Regions from separate parts of the Pseudomonas sp. Cab53 genome, predicted to be linked through region 1. Evidence: predicted binding sites of a transcription regulator. Region 1 holds the regulator's gene; the other holds the start of a gene.
What was found. The regulator FliA, encoded in region 1, starts transcription of late flagellar genes. The targets are predictions, from matches to a motif close to CTAAAGTTTNNNNNNNNNNNGCCGNTAA.

Region 1 (6,464 bases):
CGCCGGTGATGGTGGCGCCGGACATGCCCGGGGTGCCCTGGAGCATCTTGCCCAACGGCTTGATGACCACTTCTTCCTGGCCCACCAACTGATCGACGACGAAGCCGATCCGCTGGGTGCCCACCGAAAGGATCACCACGTGGCCTTCGCCCTGCTCCTCGTGCGCCGCCGAACTGACCAGCCAGCGCTTGAGGTAGAACAGCGGCAATGCCTTGTCCCGTACGATCACCACTTCCTGGCCGTCCACCACGTTGGTGCGCGACAGGTCGAGGTGGAAGATTTCGTTGACGTTCACCAGCGGGAAGGCGAACGCCTGGTTGCCCAGCATCACCATCAGGGTCGGCATGATCGCCAGGGTCAACGGGACCTTGATGACGATCTTCGAGCCCTGGCCCTTGGTCGAGTAGATATTGATCGAACCGTTGAGCTGGGAAATCTTGGTTTTCACCACGTCCATGCCCACGCCACGGCCCGACACGTCGGAGATCTCGGTCTTGGTGGAGAAGCCCGGGGCAAAGATCAGGTTGTAGCACTCGGTGTCGCTGAGGCGGTCGGCGGCATCCTTGTCCATCACGCCGCGTTTCACCGCGATGGAGCGCAACACGTTCGGGTCCATGCCCTTGCCGTCGTCGGAGATCGACAACAGGATGTGGTCGCCCTCCTGCTCGGCGGCCAGGATCACCCTGCCACTGCGGACCTTGCCCGCTTCTTCTCGCTCCTGCGGCGACTCGATACCGTGGTCGACCGCGTTGCGCACCAAGTGAACCAGCGGGTCGGCCAGGGCCTCGACAAGGTTCTTGTCGAGGTCGGTTTCTTCACCCACCAGTTCCAGGTTGATTTCTTTCTTGAGCTGTCGCGCCAGGTCGCGAACCAGGCGCGGGAAGCGCCCGAAGACTTTCTTGATCGGCTGCATCCGGGTCTTCATGACCGCGGTCTGCAGGTCGGCCGTGACCACGTCGAGGTTCGACACGGCCTTGGACATGGCTTCGTCCTGGCTGTTGAGGCCCAGGCGCACCAGGCGGTTACGCACCAGCACCAGTTCGCCGACCATGTTCATGATCTCGTCCAGGCGTGCGGTGTCGACCCGAACGGTGGTCTCGGCTTCGCTGGCTGGTTTTTCCGCTGGCGGCGCCGACGCGGCACGAGCCGGTGCTGGCGCGGCCGCAGCGGCTGGCTTGGCCGCGGGCGCAGGTGTCTCGGCCTTTGGCTCCGGCGCCTTGGCAGCCGGTTTCGGCGCGGCCTTGGCCACCGGTGCAGCCGTCGCAGCGCCAGCCCCCGTAGCGGAAGCCGTGCCGACTTCGGTGAATTTGCCTTTGCCGTGCAACTCGTCCAGCAGCGACTCGAATTCGTGGTCGCTGATCAGGTCGCTGCCGGCCGCAGCGGCGGCAGGTTGCGCCGGGCTTGGCGCCGAAGCGATGGCCGAATCCAGGGCGTCGACGGCAAAGGTACCCTTGCCATGCAACTGATCGAGCAAGGCTTCGAATTCGTCGTCGGTGATGTCCGAGTTGTCGCCCGCCGCTTTCGGGGCGGCCGGGGCCGCCGCAGGCGCGACGGCATCGACGGCGAACTGGCCCTTGCCATGCAACTGGTCGAGCAACGACTCGAACTCGGCGTCGGTGATTTCATCGCTGGCAGCGGCATCGCCCGCCGGTGCGGCAGCCGGAGCCGCCGGCGCCTCGGCCTGGGCCTTGGCGGCGCTCAGGGAGTCCAGCAGTTGTTCGAATTCGTTATCGGTGATGTCGCCCGATTCCTCGGCGACGGGTTCCTCGACGGCCGGTTCTTCAATGACCGGCTCGGCCACGGCAGCGGTTTCATCCGCCGACTGAGGCTCGGCCAGGCGCGACAGCGCAGCGAGCAGCTCAGGCGTGGCAGGGGTAATCGGCGAGCGCTCGCGCACTTCGCTGAACATGCTGTTGACCGCATCCAGCGCTTCAAGCACCACGTCCATCAGCTCCGAATCAACGCGACGCTCACCCTTGCGCAGGATGTCGAACACGTTTTCGGCAATGTGACAGCACTCCACCAGCTCGTTGAGCTGGAGGAAGCCGGCGCCTCCTTTTACAGTGTGGAAACCGCGAAAAATTGCGTTGAGCAGATCCGCATCATCCGGCCGGCTTTCCAGCTCGACCAATTGCTCGGACAGTTGCTCAAGAATCTCGCCAGCCTCAACCAGGAAATCCTGAAGGATCTCTTCATCGGCGCCGAAGCTCATTAATGGGGTGCTCCTAAAACAGGCTAAAATCCAAGGCTGGACAGCAAATCGTCCACATCGTCCTGACCGGACACAACGTCTTCTCTTTTATCGGCATGAATTTGCGGACCTTCACCCTGAGAGAGATGTTTTTGTGGATCTTTTTCAGCAAGCATCGCTTCACGGTCGTGTTCGATGCCCGCAAAGCGGTCGACTTGGCTGGCCATCAACACCAGCTTGAGCAAATTGCTTTCCACTTCGGTAACCAGTTGGGTCACGCGCTTGATCACCTGGCCGGTCAGGTCCTGATAGTCCTGGGCCAACAAGATGTCGTTGAGGTTGCTGGCGACGGCGCGGTTTTCGCTGCTGCTGCGCGTCAGGAAACCGTCGACCCGGCGGGCCAACTCGCGAAACTCCTCGGCCCCCACCTCGCGACGCATGAACCGACCCCAGTCGGTGCTCAAGGCCTGGGCTTCCTCGCTCAGGCCATTGACCAGCGGCGTGGCGCTCTCCACCAAATCCATGGTGCGGTTGGCCGCCGCTTCGGTCAGCTTGACCACATACCCCAGGCGCTCGGTGGCGTCGGTGATCTGCGAGACTTCCTCGGCCTGCGGCATGCGCGGGTCGATCTGGAAATTGACAATCGCGCTGTGCAATTCACGCGTGAGCTTGCCCACTTCCAGATACAGACCACGGTCACGGGTCTGGTTGAGCTCATGGATCATTTGAACCGCATCGCCAAAACGGCCTTTTTCGAGGCTTTCGACCAGTTCACGGGCATGTTTTTTCAGGGTCGATTCGAAATCGCCCATTGAAGATTCGTTATCCATAGCTCCCCCCGGGGCGCCGTTAGCCGATGCGTTCGAAGATTTTTTCGATCTTCTCTTTCAACGCCTGGGCCGTGAAGGGTTTGACCACGTAGCCGTTCACACCGGCCTGGGCCGCTTCGATGATCTGCTCGCGCTTGGCTTCGGCGGTGACCATCAGCACGGGAAGGTGCTTGAGTTTTTCATCAGCGCGCACCTGGCGCAGCAGGTCGATGCCGGTCATGCCGGGCATGTTCCAGTCGGTGACCAGAAAATCGAAGTTGCCACTGTGCAACATCGGGAGCGCAGTGGTCCCGTCATCTGCTTCGGCCGTGTTGGTGAACCCAAGGTCACGCAACAGGTTTTTAATGATCCGCCGCATCGTTGAGAAGTCATCAACGATGAGGATTTTCATGTTCTTGTCCAATTCGACCTCCAAGCAGTCTTAAACGCGTCCAGCACCTGAACGCGCCATTTCAATCAATCCGGCACAACGCTCGACAACAGCGCGCAGCACAACGGGTGAGACCGTGCAGTACCTGCCAGCCTCGTTCGCAGCGCCCCCGCACTGCGTATCAGCGCGCTCGCCATTCCCCCAAACGCCCCCGCAAACGGGCTGCGCACTGGCTGTGTAACTGGCTGACCCGCGATTCGCTGACCCCCAGGACCTCACCGATTTCCTTGAGGTTCAGCTCTTCGTCGTAGTACAGCGCCAAGACCAGTCGCTCACGCTCCGGCAAATTGGCAATCGCTTCGGCCAGCGCGCTCTGGAAGCGTTCATCTTCCAGGTCACGCGATGGCTCCATGTGAGCACTCGCGCCATCCTCGTGCAGCCCTTCATGCTCGCCGTCCTGCAACAGGTCGTCGAAACTGAACAGGCGGCTGCCCAAGGTATCGTTCAAAATCCCGTAATAATCATCGAGACTCAACTGGAGTTCGGCCGCAACCTCGTGATCTTTAGCGTCACGCCCGGTTTTAGCTTCAATCGCACGGATCGCATCGCTCACCATGCGGGTGTTGCGGTGCACCGAACGCGGTGCCCAATCGCCCTTGCGGACCTCATCGAGCATCGCGCCGCGGATACGGATACCGGCGTAGGTCTCGAAACTGGCGCCCTTGCTCGCGTCGTATTTGTTCGACACTTCGAGCAGGCCGATCATGCCGGCCTGGATCAGGTCCTCGACCTGGACACTGGCCGGCAGCCGCGCCAGCAAGTGATAGGCGATACGCTTGACCAGGGGCGCGTAACGCTCGATCAACTCGTACTGGGCGTCCCGTGCCGATTTCTTGTAGAGGTGGTTGTAACTGCTGGCTGTCATAGCACGGGCCCTGCTGTTTGTTGCACGAGACGCTCGACGAAAAATTCCAGATGCCCGCGCGGGTTGGCCGGCAGCGGCCAGCTATCGACCTTCTGGGCGATTGCCTTGAACGCCAGCGCACATTTGGAACGTGGAAAAGCTTCATAGACGGCACGTTGCTTCTGGACGGCCTTGCGGACACTTTCGTCGTAGGGCACGGCGCCGACGTATTGTAGGGCGACATCCAGGAAGCGATCCGTGACCTTGGTCAGCTTGGCGAACAGATTGCGTCCCTCCTGCGGGCTCTGCGCCATGTTGGCCAGGACGCGGAAGCGGTTCATGCCGTAGTCGCGGTTCAGCAGCTTGATCAGGGCATAGGCGTCGGTGATGGAAGTCGGTTCATCGCAGACCACCAGCAGCACTTCCTGGGCGGCCCGCACGAAACTGACGACCGAGTCACCGATGCCGGCCGCGGTGTCGATTACCAGCACATCGAGGTTGTCGCCGATGTCGCTGAACGCCTGGATCAGGCCCGCGTGCTGGGCCGGGGTCAGGTGAACCATGCTCTGGGTGCCGGAGGCGGCCGGCACGATGCGAATCCCGCCAGGCCCTTGCAACAGTACGTCGCGCAGTTCACAGCGGCCTTCGATCACGTCCGCCAGCGTGCGCTTTGGGGTTAGCCCCAGCAACACGTCGACGTTCGCCAGGCCCAGGTCGGCGTCCAGCAGCATGACCCGTCGGCCAAGCTCTGCCAGAGCCAGGGACAAGTTCACTGACACGTTAGTCTTCCCGACGCCACCTTTGCCGCCGGTCACCGCGATCACCTGTACGGGATGCATGCTGCCCATGTTCGTTCTTTACCTTGTCTTACTTAGACGGAGGCCACATTACTGGCTGCGCGTTCACACGGAACAATGCATGGCAGACCATCGATGTAGGTACAAAAAATACTCATGATAACCTCAGCCGACCTGTTTGGATGGGCTGTGGTAGATATCAGCGAACATGTCAGCCATGGCTTCTTCGCTGGGTTCTTCCTGCATTTGCACACTCACGGCACGACTGACCAGTTGATGACGGCGCGGCAGATGCAGATCATCCGGGATCCGCGGCCCGTCGGTCAGGTAGGCCACCGGCAGTTCATGACCGATCGCCAGGCTCAACACCTCGCCCAGGCTTGCCGTTTCGTCCAGCTTAGTCAGGATGCAGCCGGCCAGCCCGCAGCGCTTGTAGCTGTGGTATGCGGCGGTTAGAACCTGTTTCTGGCTGGTGGTTGCCAACACGAGATAATTTTTTGACTTGATACCGCGCCCGGCCAGGCTCTCGAGCTGCAGGCGCAGGGCCGGATCGCTGGCTTGCAGGCCGGCGGTATCGATCAGCACGACGCGCTTGCGCAGCAAAGGCTCCAGCGCCTGGGCCAGGGACTGGCCCGGGTCCACGTGGGTCACCGACACATTGAGGATACGGCCCAGGGTCTTGAGTTGCTCCTGGGCTCCGATGCGGAAGCTGTCCATGCTCACCAGCGCAATGCTCTGGGCACCGTACTTGAGTACATAACGGGCGGCGAGCTTGGCCAGGGTGGTGGTCTTGCCCATGCCGGCAGGACCGACCATGGCAATCACCCCGCCCTCTTCCAGTGGCTCGACGTCCGGCGTGGCGATCATACGCGCCAGGTGTGCCAACAGCATGCGCCAAGCCTGGCGAGGCTCTTCGATCCCATTGATCAGTGCCAGCAGGTCGCGGGACAACGGACCGGACAGACCGATGCGTTGCAGGCGACGCCACAGGTTGGCCTGGGCCGGACGGCTGCCTTGCAACTGGTTCCAGGCCAGGGAGCCGAGCTGGACTTCCATCAGTTCGCGCAGGCTGTTGAGTTCAAAGCGCATCGAGTCCAGGGCACGCGGGTCGACCCCACGGGCTGGCGCGGCGGGCGCTGGCGCCGGCCGACGCGGCTCGGCCTGGGTAGGCTCGATCAGCGGTTCAGCGGCAGTCAGCGGCAGGCCGGCGGTCAGTGGCTGACCGGCGAACAATTGACGATTGGTGCCTGGCGCGGCCTCGCCTTCGCTGCTGCGCAGGCTCAGTTCGGCCTGGGCACTGGCGATGCGCGATTGGGTCTTGCGCAGCTCGTCCTCGAGTTCCATGTTCGGAACACGCGGGGCCAGCGCCGAC
Region 2 (6,464 bases), 1.3 Mb from region 1:
TGACCAGTACACCCATGAAAACCGTTGGCACGCGCTGAACGACGGCTTCATCCGGGCGGTGGTCGATCCACAACAGAACGCCCTGGCCTATGCGCTGGCCACCTCGCGGCACGGCAAGGCCGAGCCGATCGAGTGGCTGCGAGTCGAACGCGTGCGCCATGCCCTCAAGGTCGGCCCGTCGGGGCTGAACAACGGCGAGCGCCTGGCACTGTTGAGCGACCCGGTGGCCCTGTCCCGCCTGCATCAGCAGGTTTGGAGCGAGGCTCATCCGGAGTGGCTGGCAGCGTGGCGTGCATCGGTGAAGGCCGATCCTCATGCGCCGTTGCTACCGCTTCAGCCGTTGAGCACGCAGCCTCAATTGGCCTGATCCGCAAAAAGCCCCGCTTCTGCAAAGATTCGGGGCTTTTTGTTGGTCTGGGTATTTGGGGGATATCCGTTGCTGCGGTTACGGCGGCTTGGGGTTCCGCCCTTACGGCGGCTTACTTTTGAAAAGCGCAAAAGTAAGCAAAACGCTCTTGCCCCACCACTGGGCACCTCGCTTAGGCGAGGTGTTCCCTCACTCCGGCATTGCTCCGTGGGCCCGCCGCGAAGGGCCATCCATGGCCCAGCGCGGCTAACCCGGCATCCATGCCGGGTTGCCCACTACGCAATGCCTGCGTTCGGCCCTTGTGGTTAATGGGGCGCTCAAGATCAAGATCCAAAGCCAAAGCCAAAGCCAAAGCCAAAGCCAAAGCCAAAGCCAACGGCAACGGCAACGGCAACGGCAACGGCAACGGCTTTGGTATGGAAACAGGCTGCCCGTGGCGAGGGAGCTTGCTCCCGCTGGGTGGCGCAGCCGCCCCTTTTTTTATTGACGTCCACTGCGCGGTCGAGCGGGAGCAAGCTGCTTCGCCACGTTTTAGGTGCGCTCAAGGTTGTGTATTGAGTTCGTCCAGCATTCGATTCGTCAACAAACCGCCCAGCTCAATCAGTTGCTGAATGCCTAGGGCAAAATGACGCCGCGAACCATCCAGGTCGAATGCAAGGTTGTTGATCATGGTATTCGCTGAAGCCAGGGTTTCGCTTAGGTTGGCCAGCAGCGTTTCACTGTCCAAATCCTCCACGACGGTGAATAGCTGGCCGGGTAGTGGTTTTTTCTTGGGTTGGGGTTGGGGGTTCGGGTCGAGGTAATGGTCGAGGACGCGTTCGGTGACTTCGTCGATTTTCTTCGAATCGGAGCCGGCGTCGGCTGAGGTGGGGTCGGTTTCTGGAGGATTGGGAGTAGCTTTGAACATAGGTGGCATTCCGTTTACTGGGGTTGGAGCTGCCACGTTCGTTTCCAAGCGAGGGGGTGGCAGCCGTACGCAGGTTGGAAAACCAGGGTAAACGAGCCCGGCAGACCCGAAGGTCTCCCGCGCACAGCTGCCATAACGAATCGTGCGAAAACGGACGCAAGCTTACGTTATGAGGAGCGCATTTGCGCTGTTTACTGGTCAGGTTTCCAAGCCCGGTCGCTGAATTGGCAGCGACAACCCGAGGTTAACGAGAGCTCTTCCCACCCGGCAACCGCCAGAACTCGTCGGAAAAATCTGCCTGAATCAAAAGCGTGTCCGACCATTCCCACACATTTTGGTTGGCTGCCAGACCGCGATCGCGAGCAAGCTCGCTCCCACAATTGGATCGGGGTACAACCGCAAGCATCAGGCCGGCCGCTAGGCCGCCTCGATTTGCTTTTGCTTTTGCCTTGGCTTTTGATCTTAGACGCCCCATCAACCACAAGGGCGGAACGCAGGCGTTGCGCAGTGGGCATCCCGGCATGGATGCCGGGATAGCCGCGCTGGGCCATGGATGGCCCTTCGCGGCGGGCCCACGGAGCAATGCCGGAGTGAGGGAACACCGAGCCTCGGCGAGGTGCCCAGTGGTGGGGCAAGAGCGCTTTGGTTACTTTCGCGCTTTTCGAAAGTGACCCGCCGTAAGGGCGGAACCCTAAGTCGCCGTTACCGCAGCAATGGATATACACACCACCCAGAGAGCACCACCCAGGGAGCACCACCAACAGGATCAAGCTAAACCCTGAACCGCCCCACCAACGTCTGCAAATGCACCCCCAACCGCGCCAGTTCAGCACTCGAAGCCGCAGTCTCTTCACTGGCCGCAGAAGTCTGCTCCGACACATCCCGCACATTCAGCACGCTACGGTTGATCTCCTCGGCCGTGGCGCTTTGCTGCTCGGCGGCCGCGGCGATCTGTTGGTTCATCGACTGGATCGCCGAGACGGTACGGGTGATGTTTTCCAAGGAACCGCCAGCACGGCGCGTCAGTTCGACGCTGCTGTCGGTCAGGCCGCGGCTGTTGTCCATGATTGTGGCGACTTGCTGGGTGCCGTTCTGCAGGCCCAGGATCAGCTCTTCGATCTCTTCGGTGGACTTCTGGGTGCGCTGGGCCAGGCTGCGGACTTCGTCGGCGACCACGGCGAAGCCACGTCCGGCCTCACCGGCGCGGGCGGCTTCGATGGCGGCGTTGAGGGCCAGCAGGTTGGTTTGCTGGGCCACGGACTTGATCACGTCGAGCACGCTGCCGATCTTGTCGCTTTCGCGCTTGAGGTCGCTCATGGCGGTGGTGGAGTGGCCGACTTCCTCGGCCAGGCGTTCGATCTGCGCGATGGCTTCGCCCACCACCCGCTCACCCTCGCGGGCCTGCTGGTCGGCGGCGACGGCGGCTTCGGACGCTTCCTCGGCATTACGTGCCACTTCCTGCACCGTGGCGGTCATTTCGTGCATGGCGGTGGCGACCTGATCGGTTTCCACTTTCTGGTTGTTGACCCCGGCGCTGGTCTGTTCGGTGACGGCGGAGAGTTGTTCGGCGGCGCTGGCGATCTGCGTGACGCCTTCGCCGATGCCGCCGATCAGTTGCCGCAGGCTGACCACCATCCGTTGCAGGCTGCTTTGCAACTGCCCCATCTCATCGCGGCGACGAACCTCGAGGTTCTGGCTCAGGTCGCCGGAGGCCACCCGTTCCAGTGCCACCAGGGTCTGTTGCAGCGGCACGACGATCTGCCGGGTGATGAGCCAGGCGGCCAGCAGGCCAAACGCCAGCGCCAGTACGGTGACGATGATCAGCGTGCTTTTTGCGCTGGCCGTTTCTTCATTGCGTTTCTCGGTCTGCGAGGTCGTCAACTGATTGCTCAGGTCATTCAGGCTGGTCTCCTCTTGTGTCATTTTCTTCAGAGCCGAGGCGGTGGCGACCTGGGAATCGCGGAACTGGCTGACCGCCGCGCGATAGGCTTTCATCGATTCGGTGGCCTGTTGCAGGTTGGCGGTGTGTTGCTCCGGCAGTTTGCCTGGCAAGCCTTCCAGGTTTTTCAGGACGTTGTCGATGGCGTCCAACGCCGGCTGTTCGGCATCGGCCTTGCCGCTGTAGGTGTAGCCGCGGACCTGGTAGCGGGCCTGCTGGATCAGCTTGCTCAACTCGACCACGTCGTTGAACGGGGCAATGCTATCGCCTTGGCGCAAGGCGTTCTCGACTTCAGTAACCTTGGCCACGGCATTGTCGGCGTTGGCGCCCAACTTGGATCGGGCCGACTCGCGATCCTGCGTCGCCTGGGTCATGTCGGCAAAAGCGCGCTTGTATTCGTCGAGGTTGGCCAACTGTTGGTTGAGCAGGTCGCGGTCCGCTGGTCGCACGAATCGATCGAGGGCCGCCTGGAGGCTCCCTTGAAGCTTGGCCAGGTAGTCGCTCACGGCTGCCGGCCCTTGTTCGCCGCGACGCATCTCGTAGTCGAGGCGGGCGACTCGAAGGTCCTTGGCCAACTCGTTGAGGCTGGAGATGGAGGCCTGCTTGTCTGCGCGGCTGATCACGCTGCTCAGGCTGTTCCAGCCGGCGAGGGTGCTCAGGAGGGTCATGAACAGCACCAGGCCAAAACCGACGCCCAGTTTGCGATTGACGCTTACATTTCCCAGCTTCTCGGTCAGCCAACTGAACATGTTGATACTCCCCTCGAACCGTTTTATAGGCCTTATGAGGAGAGTATCGACCATAGACGAGCGATCTGTAGGAAATAGGCCGGCGTATTTCCAGGGCGAAGCAATCCGTGCCCCGCCCTGGCTGTTGCCGGTGCTAGACCTTGAACCGACCCACCAACGTCTGCAAGTGAACGCCCAGGCGGGCCAGCTCGGCGCTGGAGGTGGCGGTTTCTTCGCTGGCGGCCGAGGTTTGTTCGGAGACGTCGCGCACATTGAGCACGCTGCGGTTGATCTCTTCGGCCGTGGCGCTCTGCTGTTCGGCGGCCGCGGCGATCTGTTGGTTCATCGATTGGATCGCCGAGACGGTGCGGGTGATGTTTTCCAGGGAACCGCCGGCGCGGCGCGTCAGTTCGACGCTGCTGTCGGTCAGGCCGCGGCTGTTGTCCATGATCGTGGCGACCTGTTGGGTGCCGTTCTGCAGGCCCAGGATCAGCTCTTCGATCTCTTCGGTGGACTTCTGGGTGCGCTGGGCCAGGCTGCGGACTTCATCGGCCACTACCGCGAAGCCACGTCCGGCCTCACCGGCGCGGGCGGCCTCAATGGCGGCGTTGAGGGCCAGCAGGTTGGTTTGCTGGGCCACGGACTTGATCACGTCGAGCACGCTGCCGATCTTGTCGCTTTCGCGCTTGAGGTCGCCCATCGCCGCGGTGGAGTTACCCACTTCGAGTGCCAGGCGTTCGATCTGGGAGATGGCTTCGCCCACCACCCGCTCACCTTCGCGGGCCTGCTGGTCGGCGGCGACGGCGGCTTCGGACGCTTCCTCGGCATTACGTGCCACTTCCTGCACCGTGGCGGTCATTTCATGCATAGCGGTGGCGACCTGGTCGGTTTCCACCTTCTGGCTGTTGACCCCGGCACTGGTCTGTTCGGTGACGGCGGAGAGTTGTTCGGCGGCGCTGGCGATCTGCGTGACGCCTTCGCCGATGCCACCGATCAACTGGCGCAGGCCCACGGTCATGCTGTGCATGGCGCGTTGCAGTTGGCCCAGTTCGTCGCGCCGATCTGAGGTGAGGTTATAGGTCAGGTCGCCAGCGGCTACGCGTTCGGCCACCGTCAAGGTCTGGCCGAGAGGGCCGACGATCTGACGGGTGATGAACAAAGCGGCGACCACACCCAACAGCAGCGCCAGCGCGGCGGCGACGATCAGGACGGTCTTGGCCTGGGCGGCGTCACGGTCACGCACGGCGGTCTGGGAGACGGTCAGTTTCTGGCTGGCGTCCATCAACACCTGGCCTTGCTCGGTCATGCGCTGGAGCGCCGCGGCGTTGTCGATCTGCGAGTCTCGGAACTGGCTGACAGCCGCGCGATAGAGGTTGAACGAGTCGTTGGCCTGTTGCAGGTTGGCCCGATATTCCTCAGGCAACTGCTCGGGCAAACGAGCCAGCAGCTTGAGTACGTTATCGATGGCCTCGAGGGCGGGTTGCTGGGCATCGCTCTTACCGCTGTAGGTATAACCGCGCACCTGATAACGCGCTTGCTGGACCGCTTTACTCAGGGTCACGATGCTGTTGAAGGACGAGATATCGCCCGATTGCAGCAGCGCCTTTTCAACGTCGGCGACGCGGGCCACGGCATTGTCGGCGTTGGCGCCCAGCTTGCTGCGGGCATCTTCGCGGCTGACGGTGGCGCGGGTCATCTGGGCAAAGGCGCCTTTGTATTCCGTGACGGCGGCCAGTTGTTTATCGATCAGCGCCACATCGGCCGGTTGTTCAATCAACTGGCGAGCGGTATTGAGCCCGGCTTCGAGTCGGCCAAGCAGGTCGTTGACCGGTTGTGGTCCTTTCTCGCCGCGTGTGGTGTTGTACTCGATGCTTGCCAGATTCAGGTCCTGGCTCAAGTCGTTGAGACTGGCGATGAACCCCAGCTTGTCGCCCCGGCTGATGACATTGCCCAGGCCGGACCAGCCGGTGAACGCGATCATCACTGTGAGAAACAGCACCAGGCCGAAGCCTGCACCGAGTTTGCGATTAACGCTTACGTTTCCCAGACCCTGGGCAAGCCATCGGAACATGCTGATACTCCCTTGGAGCGTTGAATTGGACTTGTGGGCGCTGTATCGGCGGCTCGGGTGGGATCTGTAGCCATGACGCTGACGAACTTAAGCGTGTGGGGCTTGTGGCGGGGCTCGCCACAGGACGTCAATCAACCGCAGGGCATCAGAACAGCCGTGCAAGCAGCGCCGTGACCGCGGTCTCGACCCGCAGGATTCGCTCGCCCAGTTGCACCGGTTGCAGGCCTGCCTTGCCCAGCAGGTCGATTTCGTAGGGGATCCAGCCACCTTCCGGGCCAATGGCCAGTGTCACCGGCTCCGTCAGCGCCCGGGGGCAGGGCGGGTGGTTGCCCGGATGGCCCACCAGGCCCAGGGTGCCTTGGGTGATGGCCGGCAGGCGGTCTTCGACGAAGGGCTTGAAGCGTTTTTCGATGATGATCTCGGGCAGCACGCTGTCCCGGGCCTGCTCCAGG

Region 2: a site for FliA is predicted at 4,006-4,033, ahead of KI241_RS01845 (methyl-accepting chemotaxis protein). Genes of this name have one in related genera too.

What each region holds. Positions count from the first base shown of each region.
Region 1 is NZ_AP021902.1:1,723,860-1,730,323, reverse strand. It holds gene KI241_RS07535 (chemotaxis protein CheA) at 1-2,212, opposite strand, end outside; gene KI241_RS07530 (protein phosphatase CheZ) at 2,236-3,021, opposite strand; gene KI241_RS07525 (chemotaxis response regulator CheY) at 3,041-3,412, opposite strand; gene fliA (RNA polymerase sigma factor FliA) at 3,573-4,316, opposite strand; gene fleN (flagellar synthesis regulator FleN) at 4,313-5,143, opposite strand; gene flhF (flagellar biosynthesis protein FlhF) at 5,258-6,464, opposite strand, start outside.
Region 2 is NZ_AP021902.1:429,117-435,580, forward strand. It holds gene mdoH (glucans biosynthesis glucosyltransferase MdoH) at 1-367, shown strand, start outside; gene KI241_RS01840 (DUF6124 family protein) at 909-1,274, opposite strand; gene KI241_RS01845 (methyl-accepting chemotaxis protein) at 2,046-3,962, opposite strand; gene KI241_RS01850 (methyl-accepting chemotaxis protein) at 4,096-6,012, opposite strand; gene KI241_RS01855 (16S rRNA (uracil(1498)-N(3))-methyltransferase) at 6,158-6,464, opposite strand, start outside.